Regions from separate parts of the Agarivorans sp. 1_MG-2023 genome, predicted to be linked through region 2. Evidence: predicted binding sites of a transcription regulator. Region 2 holds the regulator's gene; each other region holds the start of a gene.
What was found. The regulator NrdR, encoded in region 2, represses ribonucleotide reductase genes. The targets are predictions, from matches to a motif close to AAACACNANATNTNGTGTTT.
Positions count from the first base shown of each region.

Region 1: a site for NrdR is predicted at 5,950-5,969, ahead of nrdD (anaerobic ribonucleoside-triphosphate reductase). Genes of this name have one in related genera too.
Region 3: a site for NrdR is predicted at 1,534-1,553, ahead of nrdA (class 1a ribonucleoside-diphosphate reductase subunit alpha). Genes of this name have one in related genera too.

Region 1 is NZ_JAUOSJ010000026.1:2,908-10,765, reverse strand. Features, by position in the region: gene Q4592_RS21555 (electron transport complex subunit E) at 1-574, opposite strand, end outside; gene rsxG (electron transport complex subunit RsxG) at 587-1,219, opposite strand; gene rsxD (electron transport complex subunit RsxD) at 1,209-2,279, opposite strand; gene rsxC (electron transport complex subunit RsxC) at 2,266-4,611, opposite strand; gene rsxB (electron transport complex subunit RsxB) at 4,612-5,172, opposite strand; gene rsxA (electron transport complex subunit RsxA) at 5,182-5,760, opposite strand; gene nrdD (anaerobic ribonucleoside-triphosphate reductase) at 6,107-7,858, shown strand, end outside.
Region 2 is NZ_JAUOSJ010000003.1:297,318-305,175, forward strand. Features, by position in the region: gene Q4592_RS05695 (ribbon-helix-helix domain-containing protein) at 1-29, opposite strand, end outside; gene Q4592_RS05700 (DJ-1/PfpI family protein) at 102-662, opposite strand; gene nrdR (transcriptional regulator NrdR) at 1,017-1,466, shown strand; gene ribD (bifunctional diaminohydroxyphosphoribosylaminopyrimidine deaminase/5-amino-6-(5-phosphoribosylamino)uracil reductase RibD) at 1,467-2,600, shown strand; gene Q4592_RS05715 (riboflavin synthase) at 2,600-3,256, shown strand; gene ribBA (bifunctional 3,4-dihydroxy-2-butanone-4-phosphate synthase/GTP cyclohydrolase II) at 3,323-4,435, shown strand; gene ribE (6,7-dimethyl-8-ribityllumazine synthase) at 4,540-5,010, shown strand; gene nusB (transcription antitermination factor NusB) at 5,026-5,442, shown strand; gene thiL (thiamine-phosphate kinase) at 5,446-6,423, shown strand; gene Q4592_RS05740 (phosphatidylglycerophosphatase A) at 6,448-6,927, shown strand; gene Q4592_RS05745 (ABC transporter substrate-binding protein) at 7,318-7,858, shown strand, end outside.
Region 3 is NZ_JAUOSJ010000009.1:102,443-110,300, reverse strand. Features, by position in the region: gene ubiG (bifunctional 2-polyprenyl-6-hydroxyphenol methylase/3-demethylubiquinol 3-O-methyltransferase UbiG) at 1-655, shown strand, start outside; gene Q4592_RS14275 (HAD family hydrolase) at 648-1,325, shown strand; gene nrdA (class 1a ribonucleoside-diphosphate reductase subunit alpha) at 1,615-3,900, shown strand; gene nrdB (class Ia ribonucleoside-diphosphate reductase subunit beta) at 3,951-5,081, shown strand; gene yfaE (class I ribonucleotide reductase maintenance protein YfaE) at 5,081-5,368, shown strand; gene Q4592_RS14255 (hypothetical protein) at 5,496-6,368, shown strand; gene Q4592_RS14250 (DUF3802 family protein) at 6,460-6,810, shown strand; gene Q4592_RS14245 (LysR substrate-binding domain-containing protein) at 6,811-7,734, opposite strand.

The DNA of each region.
Region 1 (7,858 bases), on a different contig from region 2:
CGCCCGGCGGCAGTATGGCAACCAAAAAGTGTTCGTCGAAATTGACTAGCTGAACATACAAAAACGACGACCAATCACCCAGCAACAATTCGATGCCATAGAATAAACTGCCGTTACCTAATAACTCTCTAATCGCGCCCACTAATGCTAATACCAAGCCAAAACCTAGGCCCATCATTAAGCCATCGAACGCGGCCGGTTTTACTTCATTACGTGCAGCAAAGGCTTCCGCGCGACCGATGATGATGCAGTTTGTCACGATCAAGGGAATGAAGATCCCGAGATTTTGATACAAACCATAAGTATAAGCGTTCATTAATAGTTGAATACAAGTAACAAAAGACGCAATCACCATAACAAACACAGGAATACGTATTTCCTTAGCAACCCATTTACGAATTAGCGAAACCGTAGTATTGGAAGCGATAAGCACCAGCATAGTGGCTACGCCTAATCCTATTGCGTTAGTTAAGGTCGAGGTCACTGCCAACAGTGGGCATAAACCAAGTAACTGCACTAAACCTGGGTTATTCTTCCAGAGTCCTTGCCAGGCTAGTTTCTTATATTCACTCATCTCAAATCCTAATTAGCAGTCAACAGCAGACTGGCGCAGTATTTGTTGATTATTACTGTGATAAATCAGTACGTTTTTAACCGCTTTCACTACCGCGCGAGGAGTAATGGTTGCGCCTGTAAAAGCATCAAATTGTCCACCATCTTTTTTAACTGCCCAGCGAGGGTCTTTTTCTTCTAACAATTTTTGTTGATCAAATTGATAAATCCAATCTGATTTTCGAGTTTCAACTTTATCGCCTAAGCCCGGTGTTTCGTTGTGTTGTACTACCCGTACACCACTTACCGAACCATCCTCATTAACACCTACCAGTAGACGAATTGCGCCACTGTAACCGTCTGGCGCAGTCGTTTGATAAACAAATGCTTTAACTTGGCCATCAACACTAATTAAACGAATAGTTTGTGCTTTATCACTGCCTAAAAACTGTTGATTTGTTTCCTGGTAACACCGTTGCTGATAATCTTTACTGGCTAGCTTTTGAGATAATACTTCGTTCGTTGATCTAAGCAGTTGCTTGGCAACTTGTTCTTCAATGCGTGGGGCAGTGAAGTAATTAACGATGACTACCAGTAAGGTGCAACCGAATGCGAACAAGGCTAACATGCCGGCGTTTTTAGTCATCGAATAGCGCTTACTGCTCATTGTTGCTTCCTTCACCGTAACCATACACTCTCGGTTTAGTAAAATGGTCGATCATTGGCACTGCCATGTTACTCAATAGTACTGCAAACGCCACCGCATCTGGGTAACCGCCGTAATTACGAATGACAAATACGAGTAAGGCAACCAAACTACCGTAAATAATCCGTCCCTTGTTACTGGTCGCGGCACTCACGGGATCGGTGAGAATAAAGAACGCACCAATCATGGTTGCACCAGAAAACAACTGCAATAAAGTGGGGATAGAGTGGTCTGGGTGAATAGCGCTAGACAGTAAGCTAAGTGCGAGTAAGGTGCCCAAAAAGGCCAGGGGAATGTGCCAACGTATCACCTTCAAATACACCAAGGCGATGCCACCGACTAAGTATGCCGCGTTTATCCATTGCCAACCGATACCGGCGAATCGTCCAAATACTTCATTATTAGCGATCTCAGTAGAGGTAAACCCTAGCGTTAGTTGCGTTTTCATTTCATCTAAGGGGGTTGCAATGGTGTGGCCATCAATACTGGCTATTTGTTTGATGCTAAATCCATCCACAGTATATCCATTGAAGATGAGGGATAGCCCGTCTGCCACCGTTAAGGTTTCATGTAATAAACTTTGCGGTGGCATCCAGCTTGTCATCGTGACAGGGAAAGAGACCAGCAGCAGAACATAAGCTGCCATTGCAGGGTTAAATATGTTGTGGCCTAAGCCACCGTACAAGTGTTTAACCACTAATATCGCAAAACTAGCGCCAATAACAGTAATCCACCATGGTGCATAGGCTGGAAGAGCAAGGCCGATTAATATGCCGGTTACTAAAGCGCTATTATCACTGAGGGTTGAAAAAACAGACCGTTTGCGCAGCACCATCACTAAGGATTCACTGACAAGGGAAACAGTACTAGCAAGTAATACTTGTACCAGAGTACCAATACCAAAATGTAAGCTTTGAACTAATAAACCGGGCAGTAAACACAGCATTACCCAAAACATTAAAGTCTTGGTCTTCAGTGGTTTTCTAACAAACGGAGAGCTTTGTAGTTTAGTTGTTGTCATTAGATTCATTCTCTTCGCGTTGTTTCTGTTCAGCTACTTTTTTTGCTTTAGCCCTCGCCACTGCGGCAGCCACTGCAGGATTAACCTTTTTAGGTTTATCAGCAATGGCTTGCGAATTCTCGTCTTTCCTGATTTCTGTATCGTCAGCGCTTTCACTGCTAGCCGCAGCGGACTTTTTGGCCTTCGCGCGAGCGATAGCTGCGGCAACAGCTGGATTAGCCGATGATTTTACAGCCTCTTCAGGTTCAATATTGCTTGCTTCTTCAGTTGTTACTTGTTGTTCACTTGAAAGTTTCTTGGCTTTTGCACGAGCGATAGCTGCGGCAACCGCTGGATTAGCCGATGATTTTACAGGCTCTTCAGGTTCAGCATTGTGTGCTTCCTCGGTAGCTACTTGTTGCTCACTAGCTAGCTTTTTGGCTTTGGCGCGAGCGATCGCTGCAGCAACCGCTGGATTGGCTGAAGATTTTACTGGCTCTTCAGGTTCAGCATTGTTTGCTTCTTCAATTGTTACTTGTTGTTCACTCGCAAGTTTTTTAGCCTTCGCTCTTGCAATCGCGGCAGCGACAGCCGGATTAGCACTTGTCTTAGTATCTGAGTGAGTTGTTGAATCTAGTTCATCGGACGTAGTCGATTCTTTTTTTGCTTTTGCTCTCGCAATGGCTGCGGCAACCGCAGGATTGCTTGTGGCTTTGGCTGATGAGTTCTCTTGTTGCTGGCGTTTTTGCGCTTTGCGTGCTTCGCGCTGCGCTATTGCGGCTTGGTTATCGGGTACCCATTCGCCGGTGTCGGTTTGTTTTGCCGTTGGCGCCTCCGATTTGGCTTTTTTCACTCTTGCTAACGCTGCAGCTACGGGATCAGGCTTGTCATCAGCTTGAGTTTGAGTCTGTGCTTGCCTGCGCAGTGCCGCTTGCTGATGTTTGGCTTTGCGTTCGAGTTTATCGTTTTCTAAACGTGCTTGTCTGGCGTCAAAGCGAAGCTTTGCAACATCAGCTTCTTTTTGAGCAATGTCTTCAGCTTTTATCTTTGCTTTCGCTGTGCGGTAGTGTTGCACCAGTGAAATTTCGCTCGGACATACAAACGCGCAAGCCCCGCATTCAATACAATCCATAATATTAAAATCGCGGGCTTTATTTAACTCATCACCTTGGGCAAACCAATAAAGTTGTTGTGGCAATAGTCCCATTGGGCAAGCTTGTGCGCATTCGCCACAACGAATACAAGGCGACTCTTTCTGGGCAGCTTGCGGGTGATTAACGATTAAACAGTTGGTTGTTTTTACAATGGGTGCTTGATTACTCGGCAACATAAAGCCCATCATAGAGCCACCCATTATCGTAGGGGTTTCACTAGCTGCTTGCAGTTTATTCGCAATTACATCTTCCACTCGTGTACCAACCGGCACCCAGTAGTTGCTAGGGGTCGCAACTAAATCTCCCGCCAGGGTTACGATACGAGAGATCAGCGGTTCACCATGGTTTACCGCTCTGTGTATAGCATAAGCGGTACCTACATTTTGTACCAACATACCCAAATCGATAGGCAGTTGTTTAGCACCAACTTCTTTACCGGTTAATACCTGAATTAACTGCTTTTCACCGCCTGAAGGGTATTTCGTCGGAATACTACGTATGCTAATGGAGTCGTTAGTATTCTCTTCAAGTGCTTTAATCGCCTCGGGTTTATCGTCTTCTACTGCAACAATGGTAATTGCTGGCTGTAATACTTTTTGTAGTAGGGCAACGCCTTTAATTATTTCAGCTGCGTAGTTACGCATTAGGCAATCATCTGCAGATATATAGGGCTCACATTCGGCGCCGTTGATAATCAGTACATCTAAGGCTTTATGCGGAGTGATTTTTAATGCAGTAGGAAAGCCAGCTCCACCCATGCCTGATATACCACTTTGATGCACTCGCTGGCAGATATTCTCGGCGGTTAATAGCTCACCGTTTAAGGCGGCGGGTAACACTGCGTCTTGTTGGGTTTTGTCTACCTTAATGAGCACGCTTAACTCAGGTATTGCTGAGGCATGTGCAGTAATGCGCGGTTCTATGGCAATCACTTCACCAGAACAAGAGGCGTGCACCGGTGGTGCTTGGAAAAATTGTGACTCCGTTAGCGCTTGAGCTCGCAATACCTTATCACCCACCTCAACTAATAATTTTCCAGCACTGCCAATATGCTGTTGAACGGGGATACTAATGACCGCAGGGTTGTCGATAGTTTCCGGCTTATCGCAGTTAATATTTTGTTTATTGGTGCTGGGATGCACGCCACCTTTATAGTTCCAGGTGAAACCTTGTTTAATTTTTTCTAGCCAAGCAACCATCTATTTACTTTCCTCGATGATTGCTACGTCAATTTGATTCAATTTCCAATCCCAGTTTTTGGTGGTAGTGGGTACAGGGCGCATTTCAATACAATCGGTTGGGCAGGGTGCTACACAAAGCTCGCAACCAGTGCATTCTTTGCTAATAACGGTATGCATGTGTTTATTCGCGCCCATAATTGCGTCAACTGGGCAAGCTTGAATGCACTTAGTACAACCAATACAAGCTTCTTCTACGATAAAAGCGACTTTTTTGCGGTCATCTTCTTTAACGGCGGCTTCATCTAAAGGGATCGCTTCAACACCAAGCAAATCGGCAATCTTTACAACGGTTTCATCACCACCCGGCGGGCACTTATTGATTGCTTCACCGTTGGCAATGGCTTCTGCATAGGGGCGACAGCCTGGGTGGCCGCATTGTCCACACTGAGTTTGCGGGAGCAAGGCTTCTACTTGGTCGGCAATAGGGTTGCCTTCCACTTTATATTTTATTGCGGCATAACCCAGTATTGCTCCAAACACGAGAGCTAATAATGTAATGGCGATGAGTGCTTCTAACATTCTGATTTACTACTTAATTAATCCGGTGAATCCAACAAAAGCTAACGACATTAAGCCTGCGGTGATCATGGCGATTGCAGCACCTTTAAATGGCACTGGAATATCGGCAACCACTAAGCGCTCTCGCATCGCTGAAAACAATATCAGAACTAATGAGAAACCTGCAGCGGCGCCAAACCCGTAAATAATTGACTCAAACAAATCGTGTTGTTCGTTAATATTTAACAGCGCTACGCCTAGTACTGCACAGTTAGAGGTAATCAAAGGTAAGTAAATACCCAATACGCGGTGCAGAGCGGGGCTGGCTTTTTGAACAAACATCTCGGTAAATTGCACTACAACGGCAATCACCAAAATAAAACTCATGGTGCGCAAATACACTATATCTAGTGGTGCAAGAATATATTGCTCCACTAAATAAGAACACATAGAGGCTAGGGTGAGTACAAAAGTGGTTGCTAAGGCCATGCCTATTGCAGTTTCCACTTTACTGGATACACCCATAAATGGGCATAAGCCCAAAAATTTAACGAGTACAAAATTATTAACCAGCACGGTGCTAATCAATAACAACAAATATTCAGTCATTTAAGTAAGATGCAGCGAAACGAGCCGCTATTATCCTTGTTTGCGTGCCGTATAACAACCGCGAGTTCACTGTGGGAAAGGGCACAAAATATTGCTGTGATTAGTGGGTCATTTTTGTGCAAACAAATTGTCTTTCTTAGCTTCAATTGATCTTGATCATTGGTATTTGCTTTATGAATAAAATTACTCGACTACTATATCTAGTGGGTACTAAAATCCTTCACCACTAGATATGGAAAACCATCCTGTTTAACGCTTTTTGTATGCAGAACTCTCTGCAAAGCCTTTAACAACGTGGCTTCCAAACAATTTTATAGAATGAGTGAGTTAAATTGGAGCGTAAATCGTGAAAACAGTCGTGATAAAACGAGACGGAAGCCGTGTACCTTACGACGCGAAGCGAATTGTAGATGCCGTACTTAAAGCTGCTGAAGCTTTAGGTGTTAAGGATAACCTAGTAGCACTACAAATTACTCAGCAGGTCACTGAGCAGTTTTTGAATCAATCAGAAGTTGATATTAACGATATTCAATCGTCGGTAGAAAACTTCTTGATGGAAAGCGACAACAAAACACTGGCTCGTGCTTACATTGAATATCGCCATGATAGAGACGTTGCTCGCGATAAGCGTAGCGTGCTAAATAGCGAAATCAGAGGCCTGGTTGAGCAAAGCAATGCGGCACTGTTAAACGAGAACGCCAATAAAGACAGTAAAGTTATTCCTACTCAGCGTGACTTGTTAGCAGGTATTGTTGCTAAGCATTACGCAAAAACGCATTTACTTCCACGTGATGTTGTTAAAGCCCATGAAGCTGGTGAAATCCATTTTCACGATTTAGATTACGCACCGTTTTTCCCAATGTTTAACTGTATGTTGATTGACCTTGAAGGGATGTTAACCGGTGGTTTTAAAATGGGTAATGCCGAGATAGAAACGCCTAAGTCGATTTCTACGGCGACTGCAGTTACGGCACAAATTATTGCCCAAGTGGCTAGCCATATTTACGGCGGAACCACGATTAACCGTATCGATGAAATTTTGTCTCCCTATGTGCTTAAAAGCCATGAGAAACATTTAGCTACCGCTCAACAGTGGCAAATAGCAGACGCTGAAGCTTACGCTAAAGCACAAACTGAGAAAGAGTGTCACGACGCTTTTCAGTCACTTGAGTACGAAGTAAACACCTTGCATACCGCAAATGGTCAAACTCCGTTTGTTACTTTTGGATTTGGTTTGGGTTCTTGTTGGGCCTCTCGCCTTATTCAGCGCTCAATTTTAGAGAACCGTATTGCAGGTTTGGGCAAAAATGCCAAAACAGCAGTGTTCCCTAAACTAGTGTTTGCAATTAAAGATGGCCTAAATCATAAGAAGTCTGACCCAAGTTACGACATTAAGCAGTTAGCTTTAGAGTGTGCGTCGAAACGCATGTACCCAGATATTCTTAACTATGAAAAAGTAGTAGAGGTCACTGGTTCATTTAAAACCCCAATGGGTTGTCGTAGCTTTTTAGGTCACTACCAAGAAGATGGTAAAGACATCCATGATGGCCGCAATAATTTAGGAGTGGTTAGCTTAAACTTACCGCGTATCGCTATTGAAGCTAAAGGTGATGAGCAACGCTTCTTTGAATTATTGGAGCAACGTTTAAGCGTGGCAAAAATGGGCCTAGATACTCGTATAGACCGTTTAAAAGGCGTAAAAGCCAAAGTTGCTCCAATCTTGTACATGGAAGGCGCTTGTGGTGTTCGGCTGAACGCCGAAGATGATGTATCTAAGATCTTTGAAAACGGTCGTGCGTCAATTTCTTTGGGTTACATTGGTTTACACGAAACAGTAAACGCGCTCTACGACAACAAAGACCACGTGTACGACAATAAGCAACTTCAACAAAAAGCCCTTGGTATTGTTACTGCGCTTAAGCAAGCTACGCTTCGCTGGGAAAAAGAAAGCGGCTATGCATTTAGCTTGTACAGCACCCCAAGTGAAAACTTGTGTGATCGCTTCTGTCGCTTAGACGCTAAAAAGTTTGGTGTGATTGCGGATGTTACTGATAAAGGCTATTACACCAACAGCTTCCATTTAGATGTAGAGAAAAAA
Region 2 (7,858 bases):
GCTTCAGTACCTGAATAGATCTCACACATAACAAATCTCACCATGATTAGAGCGAAGTCTAATCATGGTACAAAACGTCAAAACTTGCTCTTTCACTTAGGTTATTTTAACAAGGCGTTAAATTGAGCTAGCCATTGAGGGTGGGCGGGCCATGCGGGAGCGGTGACCAAGTTTCCGTCTGTTATTGCTTGGTCTACGGCAATATCAGCATAGTCGCCGCCGGCTGCGGTTACTTCTGGCGCACAAGCAGGGTAGGCAGAAATGTGTCTGCCAGAGGCAATACCTGCCGCCGTTAACAACTGGGCACCATGGCATACCGCCGCTATGGGTTGCTGCTTATTGGCAAAATTTTTGATGATCTCTAGCACTTGAGGGTTTAAGCGCAGGTATTCAGGCGCACGGCCGCCAGGCAACAATAGTGCGTCAAAATCATCGGCAACTATTTCATCAAAGCTGCCGTTAAGGGTGAAATTGTGCCCTGGCTTTTCGCTGTAAGTTTGGTGACCTTCAAAATCGTGAATTGCAGTTTTTATCTGCTCACCTGATTGCTTTTCTGGGCAAACGGCAACAACATTATGCCCTACCATTTGTAGTGCTTGAAACGGCACCATCAATTCATAATCTTCAACAAAATCGCCCGCAATAATAAGTACTTTAGCCATTACTTTCACCTTAACAATTTGTTTACATTTCATTGGCAGGATAAGGGCTAGCAGAGAGAAAAGGGTAGTAATTGGTTACTACACTTCACTTGGCTACCAACGACATGAATAAAAGTCTATTTTATTCAACAGTTTATACTTGGTTATTTTGGATTATAATTTTTAGATATTTAAAGCAAACTGAGCCCTAGGCTTCACTTTTCATTTATTAATAAGACAGTGCTAATGAAATGTTACTAGCTGCAGAGCACACGTCTATTAATCCTTAAGTTTTCAGCGCTTAAGTTTTTGCTGGTCTGTACCTTGGCCTGTTAAGCAGATAAAATCGTTACATATCTGACTAAAGGAACACCCATGCACTGTCCATTTTGCTCCGCCCATGAAACTAAGGTTATTGACTCACGTCTAGTGGCTGATGGCCATCAGGTGAGAAGACGCCGAGAGTGTTCAGAGTGCCATGAGCGCTTTACTTCATTTGAGTTAGCTGAATTGGTCATGCCTCGCGTCATTAAAGGTAATGGGATAAGAGAACCTTTTAACGAAGAGAAAATGCGAGCAGGCATGATGCGAGCGCTAGAGAAGCGTCCAGTGAGTGTTGACCAAGTTGAGCAGTCAGTAAATAAAATTAAGTCTCAACTTCGCGCCACCGGCGAGCGTGAAGTAGAAACCAAGTTCATTGGTAAGATTGTGATGGAGCAGCTGATTAGCCTCGATAAAGTGGCTTATGTGCGCTTTGCTTCGGTATACCACTCCTTTGAAGACATTAAAGAGTTTAGTGACGAAATTGCAAAGTTGGAAAAATAAGTGAGCTTTAGCCCTCAAGATTGCCAATACATGGCAAGAGCGCTACGCCTTGCTGAGTTAGGAACTTACACTACCGCGCCCAATCCAAATGTGGGTTGTGTACTGGTAAAAAACGGTCAGATTATTGGTGAAGGTTATCATCAAAAGGCTGGCGAGGGGCATGCAGAGGTTAATGCCGTTGCAAAGGCTAAAGAAGCTGGCTATAGCGTAGTGGGTGCACTTGCCTATGTCACCCTAGAGCCTTGCAGCCACGTAGGCCGAACGCCCGCTTGCGCAAGCATGTTGATTGAAGAGCAAGTCGCCGAAGTGATTATTGCGATGGTTGACCCTAATCCGCAAGTCGCTGGCCGAGGCATTGGTATGTTAGAACAGGCGGGCATTAAAGTTCGCTCTGGCTTAATGGAATCAGCGGCGAGGGCGCTAAACCCTGGCTTTTTATGCCGAGTGGAACGTAAGCGCCCATTTGTACGTTTAAAGCTGGCAGGCTCGATTGATGCCAAAACCGCTTTATCGAATGGCGAAAGTAAGTGGATTACTTCTTCTTATTCACGGAGCGATGTTCAACGTGAACGCGCTCGCAGCCATGCTATTTTGTCTACCGCTACCACTGTGCTTAGAGATAACGCGAGTTTAAATGTTCGCCATCATGAGTTAGGTAGTTTAACCCACCAACTAGAGCAACAGAACTTACGCCAGCCATTGCGTATAGTGGTGGATCGTCAGCAACGTTTATCTGCGGCTTCTCAATCTTTAAACATATTCAAACATCCCAAGTCACTGTGGCTAGCGGGAACCCAATTTCAGCCGCAAGTAGCCGCTGATAAGCAATTTATATTAAGTGATTCAGACCAGAGCTTGAGTGAGTTGATGCAACAGCTGGCGGAAGCTGAAATCAACGATGTGTGGGTGGAAGCAGGAGCAAATTTTGCGGCCGCACTGATTAAAGCAAAGCTGGTCGACCAGCTAATTTGTTATCAAGCGGGTAAGTTGATGGGCGCCGATGCGCAAAGCTTAATAGGCCTAGAGGGTTTTACCGAGATGAATCAGTTAAATTCTTGGCAATGCCTTGAAACCCGCCGCGTAGGCCCCGACATTAAAACTATCTGGATCCCACAAGCAAAGGGTGCACAATAATGTTTACTGGAATTATCGAAGCCCTTGGCATTATCAAGAGCATTGAAAAGCGCAGCGGAGACGTGCGTTTACATATCGCCTGTTCCAGTTTAGACATGGCTGATGTGCATCTGGGCGACAGTATCGCCGTAAATGGTATTTGCTTAACAGTCGTTGAATTTGGTAGTGATTACTTTTGCGCCGATGTTTCCACCGAGACTCTTAGTTTAACTTCTTTGGCTAAATGTAAGCAGGGCGATAAGCTGAACCTAGAAAAAGCCATGCTAGCCACCAATCGTTTTGGCGGCCATATTGTTAGCGGCCACGTAGATGGCTTAGCGGAAGTGGTGAGTATTAGCCCTAGTGCTAGGGCAGTAAACATTTGGTTAAAAGTTCCTAACGAGCTGGCTCGCTACATTGCCCATAAAGGCTCAATAACCGTAGATGGGATTAGTCTTACGGTAAATGAAGTACAACAACAGCAGCTGCGTTTAACCATTATTCCGCACACCGCAGAACAAACAACTATCTCGCAATGGGCGCCAGGGCAAAAAATTAACCTAGAGGTTGATGTGATTGCCCGTTATGTTGAGCGCCTAATCGGCTATGCTGAAGAGAGTAAAAAAGAATCAAACATCAATACTGCATTTTTGGCGCAACATGGCTTTTTAAAGTAGCCAGTAGCAATAATGAAGTGCACTAATAACTATAAATAACACCCCTTAGGTAAGAAAGGTTTTGCTATGTCACTAAGCAGTATCGAAGAAATTATTGAAGATTTACGCCATGGCAAGATGGTAGTACTCATGGACGATGAAGATCGCGAGAATGAAGGCGATTTAATCATGGCTGCTGATATGGTGACGCCTGAAGCCATTAACTTTATGGCCACCTATGGGCGTGGTTTGATTTGTTTACCAATGACCAGAGAGCGCTGCCAGCAACTTAAGTTGCCGTTAATGGTTGACGTAAATACCGAGCAATTTGCCACTAATTTCACGGTGTCTATTGAAGCCGCTCAAGGGGTCACCACAGGTATTTCTGCTGCTGACCGCTCACGCACCGTTCAAGCGGCTGTTGCTCGCGATGCCAAACCTAGTGATATTGTTATGCCTGGGCATATTTTCCCGTTAATGGCACAAGAAGGCGGAGTATTAACGCGTGCTGGTCACACTGAGGCCGGAACTGATTTAGCCCGTTTAGCTGGGCGTGAGCCTGCCGCAGTGATTGTTGAAATTCTCAACCAAGATGGCACCATGGCGCGTCGCCCAGATCTAGAAGTGTTCTGTAAAGAACACGACTTAAAAATGGGCACGATTGCAGACCTTATTGAATACCGCAATAACAATGAAACCACCATTGAGCGAGTGGCAGAATGTAAAATGCCAAGCCGTCATGGTGATTTCAAGCTGATTACTTACCGCGATACTATCGACGAGAAAGTACACTTTGTGATGCAAGCTGGCGAGGTTAAAGAAGACCAAGCCACTTTGGTTCGTGTGCACTTGCACAATACCTTTAGTGACCTACTAGGCAGTGACCGAGCTGGGAAAATGAGCTGGCCGCTGGATAAAGCATTAGAAAAGATCGCGAATGAAAATGGTGTTTTGGTGTTGTTAAGTACCGACGACGATGCTGAAAACTTGATTGAACAAGTCAAGGCCTTCGCGTTGCAGGACCGTGGCGAAACACCTCCACAAAAACGTCAGCAAAGTGCCTCTCGCACCGTGGGTGTTGGCTCTCAAATATTGGCTGATTTAGGTGTGAGTAAAATGCGTTTGTTAAGCTCTCCGAAACGCTACCACGCGCTTTCCGGCTTTGGTCTTGAAGTTGTTGAGTACATTGACCAAGAATAATTTCCGATGCGCTTTGGCGTAAAATTAAATTGAGGGTCTATCACTTTAGTTGTGCTAGAATGGCGCGATTTTTTTGATGGACTCAAAGAATAGGCAGAACAACCATGAAAGTAATTGAAGCAAATTTAGCGACTCCAAACGCTAAAGTAGCCATTGTTATCGCCCGTTTTAATAGCTTTATTAATGAAAGCTTATTATCTGGTGCCGTAGACACGCTAACCCGTCAAGGCGGTGTAAGCGATGACAACATCACTGTTGTTCGTGTGCCTGGAGCGGTAGAGATTCCGCTAGCAGCTAAGCGTATTGCAGCGTCTAAAAAATACGATGCTATTATTGCTTTAGGTACGGTAATTCGTGGTGGAACTTACCACTTTGAATTGGTAGCTAATGAATGCCACAAAGGTTTAGCGCAAGTGATGATGGAGTACGATATTCCAGTAACATTTGGTGTGCTAACCACTGAGTCTATTGAGCAAGCGATTGAACGCGCTGGCACTAAAATGGGTAATAAAGGTACCGAAGCCGCCCTAAGCGCTTTGGAAATGATTAACTTAGTTAATCAGATAGAAGTTTAATTTGAGGAATTCTCTGTGAAACCAGCTGCACGTCGTAAAGCTAGGCAATTTGCTACCCAAGCAATTTATCAATGGCAAGTGACCAAGGACAGCGTTGCTAACATCGAACATCAGTTCTTAACCGAACAAGACATGAGTAAGGCTGATGTTCCTTATTTTTCTACTTTAATTTCTGGTGTTGTGGCTAACCATGAAAAACTAGATAAAGCGATGAGCTCTTCGCTGTCGCGTAAGTTAGAAGAATTAGATATCGTTGAGCATGCGATTTTATTAATCGGTGTTTATGAGTTATTGATGGTGACTGACGTTCCGCCAAAAGTTGTCATTAATGAAGCCATTGAACTGGCTAAATCATTTGCTGCTGAAGATAGCCACAAGTTTGTGAATGGTGTACTAGATAAAGTTCTACGCCTACAGCAGTTTAAGTCTTAATTAATGTCGTCTCAGCCGTCACTGGGTGAATTCGATATTATCGACAAATACTTCCAGAAAAGCGCGCCTCGCCAAGATGTAATTCTTGGCGTAGGTGACGATGCTGCGGTAGTTGCCTTACCCGATAATAGTCACATTGCCATTTCAACCGATACCCTGGTTGAAGGCGTGCATTTTTTTGCCGATATTCCCCCACGCGCCTTAGGGCACAAAGCATTGGCTGTTAACCTTAGCGATATGGCCGCTATGGGTGCAGAACCGCGCTGGGTGACTTTGGCTATTACCTTACCCGAAATAAATGAAGCGTGGTTGGCCCAATTTAGCAAAGGCTTTTACGACCTAGCCGAGTACTTTAATGTGAGCCTGATTGGTGGTGATACTACTAAAGGTCCGCTTAGCATTACTGTTACGGTGCATGGAGTGGTGCCGCATGGCAAAGCCCTGCGTCGAGATGGTGCTAAACCAGGTGATTGGATCTACGTGACCGGTAACCTAGGTGATTCGGGTTTGGCCTTAGCGCATTTACAACATCAGCTGAGCTTAAGCCCGCAGCAATTAGAGTTGAGTTTAAAGCAGCACTATTTCCCTCAACCGCGGGTATTAGCCGGCTATGGCTTGCGTGATATTGCCTCTGCCACAATCGATATTTCTGATGGTTTATACAACGATTTAGGCCACATCTTAAGAAAAAGCAGTTGTTCAGCGACTTTAAAACTTGAACAATTACCTTTATCTGAAACCATGAACGAAGCCGTAAGTATTGACCAAAGCATTGCTTTTGCCTTAAACGGTGGAGAAGACTACGAGTTGTGTTTTACCGTGCCGGAATCTAATAAAGGCTCGGTGGATACTTCGCTATCCTTTAGCGGCATACAATATACTTGTATTGGTCAGTTAGCGCCGGGTAAGGGCGAAATAAAACTACAATATAAAGATAAGCCTTATCAGCTAGATCAAGCTGGTTGGGACCATTTCGTATAAGCAAGCTATTCACGAGAACCAACAATGGATAAGGCTTTAGCCCGTTTAAATTTGCGTAACCCCTTACATTTGTGTGCGGTTGGTTTTGGTAGCGGCTTAGCCCCTAAAGCGCCAGGCACTTTTGGTACTGTGGCAGCTATTCCCGTCTATTTACTGCTCGCACCATTATCGTCATGGTTGTATATCACGTTGGTTGTGTTGAGCTTTATATTTGGCGTGTGGTGTTGTCAAAAAGCCAGTGACGCTATGGGGGTTCATGATCACGGCGGCATAGTGTGGGATGAGTTCGTTGGTTATTGGATTACTATGTTTATGGTGCCCTTGTCACCGCTGAATGTATTGCTTGGTTTTGTGCTATTTCGCTTTTTTGATGTATTAAAGCCCTGGCCGATTAAAGTTTTAGATAAAAAAGTTCACGGCGGCTTTGGTATAATGATAGACGACGTATTAGCTGGTGTTTTTGCCGCCATCTGTTTGCAAGTTGTGCTGTTTGTTCTCGCTTAATTAATCAAATTCTCTAGTTCCTCAATTCTACTGCCCCTCAATCTAGTTGAATCTGCTTATGTAAATCACGCATAAGCTTATTCTTTTCTGCATAAATATGACAATATATCGACTTCCTAATCACTTTAACTGGCTCGGCTTTGATTTGGTTTATAAAATGCTGTTTATGCTATTTACAGTGGCAGATAAAAATACTAGTTTATTACGGGCAAAAAGCGGATCAGGCTTGTTTAGGTCTTACTCAGTTCACAAATGTTGGTGTAATACCGACAATTTGCAGAACAGGGTCTAGATTTATCAAGAACAATAATTATTAGTCTATTCGCAAACACACCGGAAATGCGGCCATAACGGCGGCATACATGACAAGATGTCACACGGAGAATCATAATGAAAAAAGGATTAGCTAAGCTGTCTATCGCACTTGTAGCAAGTGCAATAGCGATGAGCGCGCAAGCTAAAACACAAACGTTTGTCTTCTGTTCAGAAGGCAGCCCAGAAGGTTTTAACCCAAGTTTATACACCGCAGGCACCACATTTGATGCGTCTTCTAAGACCATCTTCAACCGTTTGGTTGAGTTTGAAGTAGGTACAACCAATGTTGTTCCTGGCCTAGCTGAATCTTGGGACGTGTCTGAAGACGGCCTTGAGTATACTTTTCACTTACGCAAAGGCGTAAAATTCCATACTCAAAAGAAAGGCTTCAAACCTTCTCGCGACTTTAATGCTGATGACGTATTGTTCACCTTTGAACGTCAAGATGATCCAGAACATCCTTACCACAAAGTGTCTGGTGGCTCTTACGAGTACTACAGCGGCATGGGCATGAACGAGCTTGTGAAAGATATCGTTAAAGTTGACGATTACACCGTGAAGTTTGTATTAAGTAAGCCAGAAGCGCCATTCATCGCTAACATGGCAATGGACTTTG
Region 3 (7,858 bases), on a different contig from region 2:
GGATAAACAAGGTGAGTTCAAAACCTTGCACCAAATCAATCCACTGCGTCTTGACTATATTGAACGGGGTGCAGCCGGCTTATTTGGCAAGAACGTATTAGATGTAGGTTGTGGCGGCGGCATTTTGGCCGAAAGCATGGCTGTTCGAGGTGCTAAGGTTACAGCCATTGATATGGGCAAAGAGCAAATAGAAGTGGCTAAACTGCATGCTTTAGAAACGGGCAGCCAGTTAAGCTATTTACAAACCACAGCCGAAGCCCATGCCGAAGAACATCCAGCAGCTTATGATGTAGTTACTTGCATGGAAATGATTGAACACGTGCCCGACCCTGGTTCGGTGATTGCTGCTTGTGCTCAATTAGTGAAACCTGGCGGCAAGATTTTTGTGTCCACCATTAATCGTACCCCTAAAGCTTACCTGTACATGATTTTAGCCGCAGAGAAACTACTCAAAATTGTTCCTAACGGCACTCATCAGCATGATAAGTTCATTCGCCCCTCAGAATTGTTAGCATGGGCTGACGACAATGCGCTACGCAGTGAGGCCATTAGCGGCGTACAGTTCTTCCCGGTGATTGAAAGCTTCCGCTTAAGTAACAATGTTGATGTTAACTATATGGTGCAACTGGCAAAGCCGGAGCTAAACAATGACTAAACAAGCGGCGGTGTTATTCGACTTAGACGGTACCTTATTAGATACCGCTCCCGACTTAGGCGCAGCAGCTAACTATGTATTAGCCAAACACCAACGAGCTCCGCTTAGTATGGCGCAAGCACGCCAGTTAAGCTCTCACGGCGCTATAGGTTTGCTCAAAGCAGGTTTTGGTGAGGCAGACTGGGCAAACCAAGCCCAAACAGAGTTACGCCAACAGCTGCTTGATTACTACCAACAGCACATTTGTGAAGGCACTGATTTCTTCTCAGGGATTAGGCAAGCTTTACAATGGCTGAATCAGCACTCGATTGCTTGGGGTGTGATTACCAATAAGCCTGAAGGGCTAAGCAAACAGCTACTTGCTCACTTCCCTGAGTTTGAACAATGCGCAGTATTAGTTGGTGGCGATACGATTGCCCAGCGTAAACCCGATCCTGAGCCAATGCTGCTCGCCTGCGACACCATCAAGGTAGATCCTCAACACTGTCTATATGTGGGTGATGCCGAGCGCGATATCGCCGCAGGCAACAACACAAACATGACCACTTTACTCGCATTATGGGGTTACATTTCAGAGCAAGATAATACAGAGCTTTGGGCTGCAGATTTACACTGTGAAAAAAGTGAGCAACTCGAACAAACTATAAGCGACTGGCTGAGCGAATTGTAGGCAGCTTCAAGTTTTATAAAAATAAATTTTTTGAGTAAAATTTTACGAAAAAAAACTTGCATTAATGCCAGCTAGCCAGCTTATATAGATAGCTAGTTAGTGAGCACTAACATATGTGAGTTATCTGCAAGTTATACACAATTTCTTCTTTTCTGCTAGAGCTTGCGAAAAAGCCAAAACCTCATTATCTTGTACCCATAGATTTTAAAAACACTATATCTAGTGGCTAACAGCAAATAGCAGTACTAGATAAGCAGCAGCAAAAATTAGGATACAGGGCCTCCCCTTCATGAATAAAGATCTTCTGATAACCAAACGAAGCGGTAAACAAGAAGCGATCAACTTAGATAAGATCCACCGAGTGATTACTTGGGCCGCTAAAGGCCTAAAAAACGTATCGGTATCGCAAGTAGAACTTAAATCTCACATCCAGTTCTATGACGGAATGGCGACCAAAGATATTCATGAAACCATTATTAAATCTGCTGCGGATTTAATCTCTCAAGAAACCCCAGATTATCAATTTTTGGCTGCACGTTTAGCCGTGTTCCATCTTCGTAAGAAAGCTTATGGCCAGTTTGAACCGCCAGCGCTTTACGACCACGTTGTAAAGCAATGCGAAGCAGGTCGTTACGACATCCATTTGCTAAAAGATTACACACCTGAAGAGTTCGCCCAAATGGACGATTTTATCGACCACTGGCGTGATATGGACTTTTCATACGGAGCGGTTAAGCAGTTAGAAGGTAAGTACCTTGTTCAGAACCGAGTCAGCGGCGAGATTTTTGAAAGCGCACAATTCTTGTATATTTTGGTAGCGGCGTGTTTATTTGCTCACTACGATAAATCGGTTCGATTAACCTACATCCGTCGCTTTTATGATGCGACCTCTAAGTTCAAAATCTCTTTGCCAACGCCGATTATGTCGGGCGTTCGTACTCCTACTCGCCAGTTCAGCTCTTGTGTATTAATTGAGTGTGGCGATAGCTTAGAGTCTATTAACGCAACAGCGTCTTCTATTGTTACCTACGTGTCGCAACGTGCAGGTATTGGTATCAACGCTGGTCGCATTCGTGCCCTAGGCAGTGAAATTCGCGGTGGCGAAGCCTTCCACACCGGTTGTATTCCATTCTATAAATACTTCCAAACTGCGGTTAAATGTTGTTCACAAGGCGGTGTTCGTGGTGGAGCAGCAACCATTTTCTACCCATTCTGGCACTTAGAAGTAGAGTCACTATTAGTACTTAAGAACAACCGTGGTGTAGACGACAACCGTGTTCGCCATATGGATTACGGTGTTCAGTTAAACAAATTGATGTACCAACGTTTGGTAAAAGGCGAAAACATCACCCTGTTCTCGCCAAGTGATACTCCAGGTTTATACGACGCCTTCTTTGAAGACCAAGACAAATTTGAACGTTTGTATGAGCAATACGAGCAAGACCCGAGTATTCGTAAAGAACAAATTAAGGCAGTCGATTTATTCTCTTTGTTAATGCAAGAGCGCGCGTCAACAGGTCGGATCTACATTCAAAACGTTGATCACTGTAATACGCACAGCCCATTTGACCCAGCTCAAGCCCCGGTACGTCAATCTAACCTGTGTTTAGAAATTGCCTTACCCACTAAGCCGCTGCAGCATGTACATGATGAAAACGGCGAAATTGCCCTTTGTACTTTATCGGCCTTTAACCTAGGTGCGATTGAAAACCTAGACGAGCTAGAAGAGTTATCAGACTTAGCGGTACGCGCTTTAGATAGCTTACTCGACTACCAAGATTACCCAATCAAAGCCGCGAAAAAAGGCTCTGACGGTCGCCGTACCTTAGGCATAGGCGTGATTAACTACGCCTATTACTTGGCCAAAAACGGTACTAAATACAGTGACGGCAGTGCTAACAACTTAACTCACCGTACCTTTGAAGCTATTCAGTACTGGCTATTAAAAGCCTCTATGCGTTTGGCCAAAGAGCAAGGTGCTTGTCCAATGTTTAACGAGACTACGTACTCGCAAGGCGTATTGCCTATCGATACCTACAAAAAGTCTCTCGATAAACTCAGTGACGAACCGCTGCATTATGATTGGGAAGAGCTACGCGAAGAGATCACTACGCATGGTTTGCGTAACTCTACCCTGTCGGCATTAATGCCATCAGAGACCTCAAGCCAAATCTCTAACGCGACCAATGGTATTGAACCACCACGTGGCTTTATTAGCGTTAAAGCCAGCAAAGACGGTATTCTTAAGCAAGTAGTGCCAGACTTCGAAAACCTTAAGCAAAATTACGAGCTGCTATGGGACATACCAAATAACGAAGGTTACTTGCAGTTAGTTGGCTTGATGCAGAAGTTTGTCGACCAAAGTATTTCAGCTAATACCAACTACGACCCAACCCGTTATGAAGGCAACCGCGTACCAATGAAAGCGCTGATTGCCGACCTATTAACCGCCTATAAATACGGGGTTAAGACGTTGTATTATCATAACACCCGTGATGGCGCTAGCGACCAACATGACGATATGAAGCCAGAGCCAGAAGACGATGATTGCGCTGGCGGTGCATGTAAGATTTAAGCCAAGTTTACGCGTGTAAGCGCAACAAGAATTTTTAGGAAAAAATGTAGATGAGCTACTCAATTTTTACTCAAAATGCCAACGACGCCACCAAAGAGCCAATGTTCTTTGGTCAGCCGGTAAACGTGGCCCGTTATGACCAACAACGTCATGAGATATTTGAAAAACTAATCGAAAAGCAGCTGTCCTTTTTCTGGCGCCCAGAAGAAGTAGACGTAAGCCGTGACCGGATTGATTACAACAAATTGCCCGCTCACGAGCAGCATATCTTTATTAGTAATCTAAAGTACCAAACGCTGTTAGATAGCATTCAAGGCCGTTCGCCAAATGTTGCATTACTGCCGCTAGTCAGCTTGCCTGAGCTAGAAACCTGGATTGAAACGTGGGCCTTTAGTGAAACGATTCACTCACGCTCATATACTCACATTATTCGTAACATAATGGGCAATCCTGGTGAAGTGTTTGACGACATTATGGAAAACGAAGAGATCATCAAACGTGCCAATGACATTGCTGGTTACTACGATGATTTAATTCAAGCCACCTCTATTTACCATTTACACGGTGAAGGTCAACACGAAGTGGCAGGCGTGGTTCACAACATTACCGTGCGTGAACTCAAGAAAAAACTCTACTTGTGTTTAATGTCGGTAAACGTACTGGAAGCAATCCGCTTCTACGTAAGTTTTGCTTGTTCGTTTGCTTTTGCCGAGCGCGAGTTAATGGAAGGTAATGCCAAAATCATCAAACTGATTGCCCGCGATGAAGCATTGCACCTTACCGGCACACAGCACATGATTAACCTAATGCGCGAAGGCAAAGACGACCCAGAAATGGCCGAAATTGCCGCCGAGTGTGAAGTTGATGCATGGCGCATGTTTACTGATGCAGCTGAGCAAGAAAAAGAGTGGGCACAATACCTATTCAAAGACGGCTCGATGATCGGTTTAAACGAAGAAATCTTAAGCCAGTACGTAGAGTACATTACCAATACACGTATGCAGGCCGTTGGTTTACTACCTTGCTTTGAAGACCGCAGTAATCCTATCCCATGGATTAACTCATGGTTAGTCTCAGACAATGTACAAGTTGCTCCACAAGAAGCGGAAATCAGTTCTTACCTTGTGGGTCAGATTGATTCAAGTATAGACATTGATGACTTCGAGGATTTCGAACTGTAATGTCTCAGCAAGAAGGTCGCGTTATAGCAGGCGGTGTTGAGGTGGTCGTAGACGGCCACCACAAGAGCATTCTCGAAGCCTATGAACAAGCGGGATTTACCCCAGAGTTTCATTGTCGCGAGGGCGTGTGTGGCGCCTGCCGTACCACCTTAGTAAAAGGTGAAGTGGAATATACCCAATCACCTTTAGCTAACATCCCTAAAGGTCAAATCCTTAGCTGCTGCAGCAAACCTAAAGGGACTATTGAAGTAGCCGAACTCCCTCCAATTAAGCAAAAGATAGCCTAATTCAAGCACCTTAAAACCCTAATAATTAACCAAGCTTGAACTATACTTCTAATAAGCACTTTAGTTTTTCTGTGAATGACAGATAACAAAGATACGTCTGTTTAATTGAGTTTCCAGAGAGGCCGCGATGATCATTCGACGCCAACCGTTGATAGTAATTAGCAGCTCGCTATTACTGCTTACCGTTGTGCTTATCGGTTGGAAAGTGATGAGCACACCGCCCATTAGTGAAACCGCCATTTGCCGGGCGGCTATTGCCACTCATTTTATGCAACGCCAACTTGGTCAAATTCAAGCCCTGCCGGATTATCCTCATCAGTATGTTAGTGCTAGCCATGTGGGCGATATCCCTAAATCCATCGATTGCCAAATCAGTGGCCAACTAATCAGTATTAGCCAACAAAGCCAAGCAATAGCCAACCTTTATGTTGAACAAAAGCGCAACCAAATCGCCATTATTGTACCGCGGCAAGCCGCACCAAACCGAGTCAGGTTATTCACCCGCGAACAACTTACCTTCCCTAAAGTGCGTTTATCGAAACACGATTTAGCTACTGGCATTCATGAGATGTATGGCGAGGGGTTTGATACCAACCAAGTGATTCAGCAAACCGTTGCCTTGGTTAAAGCGAACCACATTTGTGGCCAGTTAGAACGTCAAAAAAATTTAAAGCTGTCCCCCGTGCCAATGAGCGATAGCTATATGAAGCAAGCGCATAAACTCACTCCCTACCTCATTAACATGGTACAGCGTTCGCCACTCAAGGTTGAGGAAATACAAAGAACTAAGCAGCAAATCGCCCAGTTAGAAAGCGGTTTTCAAGAGAATACCAAGAGCTTGGTAAATTGGCTTCAGCAAACCCAAAGTAACACGCCAATAGATAAGCGATTATTGGAGTATCATTTGCGTGATTTGAAGCGTGCTAATCCAAGGCTCTACCTGCCTAGCTCTTGTAACCAAGCTTATGTTCACTCAGCAGAACTCACTCAAACCCTATAACTGTGAACAAATGTGTCTCAGCGCATGTTGTTTTCGCGCTTATTCGTTATACACTACCCCTACTAAGTGATTAAGAGAGGAAGATGACACAATGGTAACTGATAGCGAAGGTTACATTCAGCTAATTGGCTTTTTAACAGATAACCTGGCTTTGTTTGAACACACTCAAGCCCAGAAAAATCCGTTAACCATTTGCGATTATGTATCTGAACAGTTATCCGAAAGTGTTATGTTGGTCTGTCGCCAACATGAGCATCTTGAGAGCGAACACCGTTTCATTGTTATTCGGGAAATTGATGCCATCGTAAATGACTTAGAGCAGGTATTGTCTGGAGTGTGGATGTCTAGCCCTACTCAGCAGCAGCAACAGTTCATTGATGAATTTGTTGGGCTCATTAAGAATATGTTCGACAACCAACTGATTGCCGTCGATCCCATTTAGTTAGTTGCTACCAAAAGCTTTAATGCCCTGTAAATGACTAAAGCAATGCTCCCTCGCAATATCTAAAAAGGCTTCAATGTAGGCGCTGTCTTGATGACTCTCATGGCGCGCCGCATACAAGTTCTGCCACAAATGCCCGTCACCCAATTCGCGCGTAACGATATAACCTTTGTTTACATACTCGGTTAAAGCCCAATTTGGTAATACCGCTACTCCGCGACCACTGGCCACTAACTGCATCATCATTATGGTCATATCAACTTTACGCACCGCTAACGGTTCTACGCCTGCGGGATCGAGAAACAGATTAAATAAATCTAAGCGGTGGGTATCAACCGGGTAAGAAATAAGCACTTGATTGGCAAAATCCTCGGGCTCAATCACGGCTTTCTTTGCTAAGGGATGATTTGGGCTTAACGCTAAGGTAGGTTGATATGAGAATAAAGGCTGAAACACAATGCCCTCGCAAGGCTGAGGATCAGAGGTTATCACCAAATCAAGCTGGCCTTGGGCAAGTTCAGGCAAGGGTTCAAAGCTAAAACCACTGCTAAAATCTAATTCTACATCTGGCCAAAGGCCGCGGTAATTATCAATAGCTGGCATTAACCAATTAAAACAGCTGTGGCACTCAATGGCTAAATGCAGTCGCCCGGCTTGTCCGCCCACCAACCTAGCAAGCTCTCGCTCGGTATGTTGAACTTGCTCTAGTACATTGTCGGCCAGTTCCAACACTCGTAATCCCGCCATGGTGAATCGTAACGGCTTGGTTTTACGCACAAACAACTTTGCCCCAATGCGTGATTCTAACTCTTTTAACTGATGAGAAAGCGCCGATTGGGTTAAACATAAGCGCTGAGCAGCGACCACTAATGAGCCAGTTTCTCTAAGCGCTTGTAAGGTTTTTAAGTGTTTGAGTTCTAACATAGTCTCGCAATGGTTTGAGGTTTTGCTCGGCCAGTTTATCACCAACTATTGGTGGTTCAGCCCTTTACTAATAAAAAATCCTGAAAAAGCTCAAATACCTTCGGCAAACACTTGCATGCAACCA